2 regions of the Paenibacillus sp. J22R232 genome follow, and region 2 is predicted to be linked to the other one. Evidence: riboswitches for the same ligand, from Rfam matches in the RefSeq annotation. Region 2 holds a riboswitch; the other holds the start of a gene.
What was found. A riboswitch is a leader RNA that binds a small molecule or an ion and turns the genes downstream of it on or off. The one in region 2 is predicted to bind cyclic di-GMP.
Positions count from the first base shown of each region.

Region 1: linked by a shared signal. The riboswitch ahead of AC0YN3_RS12240 (protein sinI) and the one ahead of AC0YN3_RS11625 (pyridoxal phosphate-dependent decarboxylase family protein) in region 2 are both predicted to bind cyclic di-GMP.

Region 1 is NZ_JBWDNK010000003.1:278,979-282,457, reverse strand. Features, by position in the region: gene AC0YN3_RS12250 (ABC transporter ATP-binding protein) at 1-734, shown strand, start outside; gene AC0YN3_RS12245 (helix-turn-helix domain-containing protein) at 1,008-1,337, shown strand; gene AC0YN3_RS12240 (protein sinI) at 1,350-1,511, opposite strand; cyclic di-GMP riboswitch class II at 1,528-1,611, opposite strand; gene galE (UDP-glucose 4-epimerase GalE) at 1,788-2,855, opposite strand; gene AC0YN3_RS12230 (right-handed parallel beta-helix repeat-containing protein) at 2,974-3,479, opposite strand, start outside.
Region 2 is NZ_JBWDNK010000003.1:129,918-133,396, reverse strand. Features, by position in the region: gene AC0YN3_RS11630 (methyl-accepting chemotaxis protein) at 1-218, opposite strand, end outside; gene AC0YN3_RS11625 (pyridoxal phosphate-dependent decarboxylase family protein) at 199-1,881, opposite strand; cyclic di-GMP riboswitch class I at 1,974-2,059, opposite strand; gene kduD (2-dehydro-3-deoxy-D-gluconate 5-dehydrogenase KduD) at 2,617-3,372, opposite strand; gene AC0YN3_RS11615 (DeoR/GlpR family DNA-binding transcription regulator) at 3,377-3,479, opposite strand, start outside.

The sequences.
Region 1 (3,479 bases), 150 kb from region 2:
TTGAATGCCGTAATGTCAGCTTCCGATACAACCAAGACGAGTACGCCTGTACGCTGCATAACATCAACCTGTTCGTACCCTCCAACCAGATGACGGCCATTGCAGGCCCATCAGGAGCTGGCAAGAGCACGCTCATTGATCTCATTATGGGATTAATGCAGCCTGAGGCCGGCCAAATATTAGTAGACGGCATTCCGATCGACAGCAAGCAATTAGCTGCATTCCGCCAGTCCATAAGCTACGTAGCGCAAGACCCCTTCTTATTTAACGCGAGCATTCGGGAAAACTTTTATATGGTGAAGCCTGACGCAACGGACGATGAGATGTGGGAGGCGCTGCAATTCGCATCCTCTTCCGAATTTGTTCTCAAGCTTCCCGAAGGGCTTGATACGGTTATTGGAGATCGAGGCATCCGGCTCTCAGGCGGAGAGCGCCAGCGCATCGTTATTGCGCGAGCCATTATACGCAAGCCGTCTATTCTTATATTGGATGAGGCCACCAGTGCGCTTGATACGGAAAACGAGAAAAAAATTCAAGAAGCTATCGAGCGCTTAAAAGGCAAGATGACGATCATCGTGGTTGCCCATCGGTTATCGACGATTAGACAAGCGGATCAAGTGATCGTCATTGATCAAGGAGCGGTAGTGGAGCAGGGCGAATACCACCAGCTAGCCGCCGATTCAAGCAGTTTATTCGGCAGCCTGCTGCACAATCAATCGGTGGCCAGCGCCTAGCTATTTATCCGATGCAACGAAGAAGAAACGCCTGATGGCGTCCTTTCAATAGGCGCCTAAATATACTCTCCTATATTTCAAGCATAGCAAAAGGGCTTACCCGTCGGTAAGCCCTTTGCTATGCTTGATGAACGTCCAAAAAATTATTTCATAATATTCCTATGTTAATATCCAATATCATACATAAGTGGCGGCTAAAAAGCTTTCGCTATCCTTAATAATTCGTTATAATAAGGTCTAGTCTACAACGATGTAATGACGGAGGAGTTAGTTATGATCGGAGAACGCATAAAAGCGCTGCGCAAAAGAAATGGCTTGTCATTGACTGAGCTTTCACAAAGAGCCGGTGTTGCGAAATCTTACCTAAGCTCCATTGAACGCGGCCTTCAACAAAACCCTTCCATTCAATTTCTCGAAAAAGTAGGAGCGGTACTTAAGGTTCCCGTAGAAGAATTTCTCAACAGTGACCAGTCTGAGCAAAAGTCAGAGAACCTTGATCTCGAATGGGCCGATCTCGTAAGAGAAGCGATGGCATCCGGCGTAAGCAAGGATCAATTCAAAGAATTTCTTGAATTCAATAAATGGAAGATCAAACGCGAGTAAGCCATTTCTTCTTTACACTGCCGTATCTTGAATGTCGTCCTTGCTGCTTTCCTTCAGAACGAGGATCGCTTTCTGAACATCTTCCCGGCTGTACCCTAAAGCACGTGCCTTCATAATTAAAGCTACCCATTCCGTATCTAAGTCATGATTATGATCTGATTTAACTAGTGCCATTATCACATATCCCCCATTCGAATTGGGGCGGTTGCACCACTGACTCCATGCGTTTAAGGTGCCCAGATACTAAACGCATTTCAACGTCTCCCTATGCTTGTCATTCACTTATAGATGTATTATAGATCATCATATTCGCGTATGCTGTCGCTTCATGTCCGACAAAATTGATAGATATTTACAACTTTTGTCGAAAGTTATTAAGGTTTGTTAAATGAAATGGCATCTGTTAGATTCAAAAATCAGCTTAATCGGATTGTTTTTGTACGCTGCTTATTATTGCGCTGCGCTTATGTAATCTAGCGATTTCCCCATTGATCCATCCTGCTCGTTCTCGTCGTAACCGTTCGGATTCATATACTGCCACCGCCAAGAGTCTGCGCACATCTCGTCAATTCCCATGGTTGCTTCCCATTCCAGCTCCTTATTTGCTTTCCATGTATCCGCATAGCAGATAGCAATATCTCCAGCTCTTCGTGCAATAAACGTATACGGAATATCTCGACCAGATACCTTCTCGAATGCGGCGATCATCTCAAGCACGCTATAGCCGCGTCCCGTTCCGAGGTTGAAAATATCCACCCCCGATTTCCGCATAATCTTCTCCACGGCCTTCAAATGCCCTTTAGCAAGATCCACGACATGGATATAGTCTCTAATTCCTGTTCCATCAAGCGTCGGATAGTCACTGCCGAATACGCTAACCTGCTTCCGTTTACCTACCGCAACCTGAGCGATATATGGCAATAAGTTGTTCGGCACGCCATTTGGATTCTCACCGATTCTACCGCTTTTATGCGCGCCAATCGGATTGAAGTACCTTAGTATCGATATTCCCCATTGCTCATTCGATTCAGCCAGGTCTTGAAGAATTTGCTCAAGCATCAGCTTCGTCCATCCATATGGATTAGTTGCGCCAAGCGGGAAGCTCTCCGAGATAGGTACCTGTTCCGGAAGCCCATAAACGGTAGCCGATGAGCTGAATACGAGCTTGTGGACTGCATGTTTTTTCATTACTTCGCATAATACGATCGTGCTTGTAAGATTAGTATGGTAATAGGAGAGCGGCAAGCGAACCGATTCACCCACCGCTTTCAGGCCAGCGAAATGAATGACAGCTTCTATCTCATGTTTAGCGAATACCGTATCCAGCCCATTCCGGTCAAGCAAATCCAGTTCATAAAATGTAAATGCCTTGTTCGTAATTTCAGCAACTCGGTCCAATGAGGTTCGGCTGCTGTTACACAAATTATCGACAATGACAACCTCATATCCCGCTTCCAAAAGCTCCACGCAGGTATGGCTTCCAATATAACCAGCCCCGCCAGTTACTAAAATGGCCATTTCATTAACCCCTCTCCGGTTATTCATTATAAAATACTTAAATATTCTTTATTAAGAACATTATATCAAAAATATACCCTGCAGCGTAGATCCTCTCCAGGGATATTTTATCCGCCTTTTAGGCCGTTCCTAAATCGGTATTATCCACCAGCCTTATATAAGGTGCAGTGCCTGTTACCGTTACTCCCTTGAATACGGACTTTGCAATCGTTACCGATTGGTTCTGCCGCAGCCAGTTGAAATTCAATTTGCTATTCTCTAGATACGATTGTGCGATTACGGCCTTGTTTCCATTGTCTGTTTTTCCAATTCCTGCATTCACGAAGGTTGTGCCCGTCACGGTCGCATTTCCATCGAGTACAAGACCTAAGCTGTGTAACAATCCGTTGCGCAGCGTTATTTGTCTCTTATATTTCGTATCATTGGAGCCTAACTGGATGTCTGTGTTCCCCATTGCAGGGGTCTTTGCTCTCATAAACTCACTATCGCTGATATGGCAGCCTTCGAATCTAGCAGAACCTTCAATCATAGTAAGTCCATCGATAATATTCGGCCGCCCTGCATAATCGGCTGGAACCAATACCGCCATATCATAGTTTTTAATCGTGATGTTTTTGATAACCG
Region 2 (3,479 bases):
CCGGGGATTGAAGCTAACGTATTGCTTGCAATTTGAATATCGGTTATCAATCGCTTATCGAACTGCTCCAGCAATTTCTCCGAAAGATTGTGCTGGGACATGTAACTCGATATAGCAAAGGCTGCACAAGTGATAACTTGCAAAAGCAGTATGCTTAATGCGATTTTTACGGCTAGATGCTCCTTATACCAATTGAAACTAAGTATAGATTTCTTCATGAGTGTACTCCCTTTTATTCATTCGATTATATTCCGAATAGGTTTCTTCGATTTTTCCTTTTAAATATTGGACGATGGAATGAACATCGGATACCTGCGTATACGGTGAAATAACGAACAGCTTGCTGGCATACAGCGCGATCCGTTTAGCATCTGTCGTTGGTACGTAAAGATGCTTTTTCGTATCGCCGAAGAACATTTCGCTCCGGTCTCTTCCCAGAATTTCAAATAATATTTCATTTAATTTGTTTTCCCTGTCTACTTCCTCGTAGCTGCAAGCACCGGCATATTCCTTTGGATATCCGTTCAGCCCATCCGAATACAACCGGAACAAAGTGATGATGCCCGGATTATGCGGATTTACAATAATCGCTTCCGGTATTTCCAGCTTCAGCGCTTTTCGGAAAGCGACATTTACTTCAACGAACTGAGCCAGCAGCTTTTGATAGCCTTCAATGCCAAACGCCAACAAAGCGCTGTATATGCTGATGGAGCTTCCCATTCTTGAGCATTCTAGCGTGTAGCTCGTGTGATATTGCCCATATCCTCGGTGTCCAACATAAGGTGTCTCGTCTGGATCCAAATCCAGAAGCTTTAAATCAGTAGCATTTTTCACTAAAAACAAGCTCGTTGAATAAGGCGTTTGCCCGAGCTTCTGAAAATCGAAGCAAAGCGAATCCGCTTTGTTCAAATGTTTCATTTTGGCTTGAATGGTTTGGAGTGCCGCAAGCGCATCTCCCTCAATGCTCAACGGATTATTAGCGAAATCATAGTTGTTGAAGAATGCGAAAAATCCGCCCAGAGCCGAGTCGGCATGAATGTGAGGCCGATTTATCCGATGCTCCTGTGCTAAGCGTTCTGTCATTCTATGCACGTCATCAAGGCTATCAATGCCCATTGCATCTGTCGTGCCCGTCGTGGCAACGACATATATCGGAATGCCGCCATTCGCAATGACCTGTTCCATTTTTGCTTTCAAATCGTCAATGTCCATCGAGCTGTCTTCGTGCGTACGGATTTTGACTAAATGATCGCTTCCGAGCCCCGTTGCTTCCATCGCCTTATAAAGGCTGTAATGCGCTGCCTCCGAGCAGAAAGCGTATAAATTCTGGGGCACTCCGGACTTGGCGGCGGATGAGCTTGCTTTATTGATTGCAAGCCTGAGGCCAGTAAATATAGCGCCCTGGCCGCCCCAGGTTGTGTATCCTCCGCTTTCTGCCGTTCGATATCCGACAAGATCCGACATCATTGCAACAACCTTAACTTCGGCTTCTGCGCCTGCCGGCCCATACACATCCCATAAATTATTGCCATTCACCATAAATGCCGCAAGCATGCCAAGTATGCCCGGTGTACTCGCCATAGGCAAAATGTTGGTTAGAAAATATTTGGTATGATAGGGATGAGCATGAAGCAAGGAAAGAAGCTCTTTGTTAACCTCTTCCAGAGGACTTCCGCTATGCGGAATTCGGCTAACATCCGCCAGCTCCTTATAAAATAACGGTCCTCTATCTTTATTCCCCTTCAAAAAAACCGAATCGGGATCTTTTAGCTCATCGACGCCGCTAACGATCTGCCCCATTAATTCCAACATTTGATTCCGTTGAGCTGCGTTTCCATCATCACTTGGAAATAAACGGCGAATATCTGATTGATTATGCATAACGTTATGACCTCTCTCCACTATTTGAATTTATCTCTCTGAATAAAAAAAGGCATACCTATAATTTTTCATAGGTATGCCTTTGCTTAATGCTTCGCAACTGGCTGACATTTCTTTTTAAGAAGTAGTCCCTATAGCTTTGCGCCACCATCTTTCGATGGGTTTGCCCGTATGAGATTTGGAGAAATTTGTACTTTAATTAGTAATCATTTACAGCTACTAGGAACATTCTACTATTTCGCATTTCTAAGATCAATACGTATTTATATATATAAGTCTAAAGTAATAGACAATTCGCCAAGAATTTATCTTTTTGTCACAATTGATATGATAATATACGGCTTTTTGGCTTATTATTAGTCGGATCAGTCTATTTATTTTCAAAAAAAACATATGTATGCACATATTAAAACGCATAAAAAAGAAGAGTTATATCCCTTCCTCTCTAGCACGTATGAGTTAGCTTTGATTGGTTGATGCTGCTGCATGACGGAACCCTTCGAATTGCCTCTTCCGTTCGTTTTCTATTCGGGCTGCTGAATCGTCAGGTGCTGCAGCAAAGACAGCAGCTTTGCCTGCATACGTCGTAGCAGGTGCGGCAGGCAACGCAGCGTAAGCCGTTGCAGCGCATGAAACTGCCCCAGGTCTCGAAAGTCGCTTGTCCGCATAATAAAAGGCTCTCACCCACACGGCCATAGCCGCACAGGGAGAGCCTTTTGTTTAAACGCGCCTAGCTTATCTTACCAGCCATCCGCCATCCACGGCGAGAATATGGCCGTTCATATAATCGGATGCCGCCGATGCCAGAAACACAGCAGGTCCGATTAAATCCTCGGAGGTGCCCCAGCGTCCTGCCGGGATACGCTGCAGGATTTGAGCGCTGCGAACCGGGTCTTCGCGTAACGCTTCGGTATTATCCGTGCTCATGTAGCCTGGGGCGATGGCGTTAACCTGCAAGCCCTTGCTTGCCCATTCGCTCGCCAGCGCCTTCGTTAGCCCTGCTACCGCATGCTTGCTTGACGTATAGCCAGGCACGTTAATGCCGCCTTGATAGGACAGCATCGAAGCGATATTAATGATTTTGCCGGAGCCCTGCTCGATCATTTTTTCCCCTGCCAGCTGCGATAAAACAAATACCGAATTTAAATTGACGTCGAGTACTGCCTGCCAATCCTCGTAGCTGTGATCCGCAGCAGGCGTCCGGCGAATAATGCCTGCATTATTTACTAGGATATCGATTCTGCCCAGCTCGTCCACTGTCCGCTCAATAATGCCGGCAAGCTTGGAACGGTCAGAAATATCCGCCTGAATCGTAATCGCTCTCCGTCCCAAAGCTCTAATCGCTTCCGCCGCTTTGTCGGCAGGGGTGCTGTTCGTAACAAGCGCTACGTCAGCGCCTGCCTCCGCTAATCCAAGTGCGATAGCTGCTCCGAGGCCGCGTCCCGCTCCCGTCACGACTGCCGTTTTTCCGCTCAAATCAAACAAACCCATCGGTTCATGTCCTCCCTTTTGCACGCTTTACGCTCTCTGGAAGCTGTGCCTTCATCATTTGGATCTGAAGAGCCTCATATTTGGCTGCCACCTCGGGCGAGATCCCC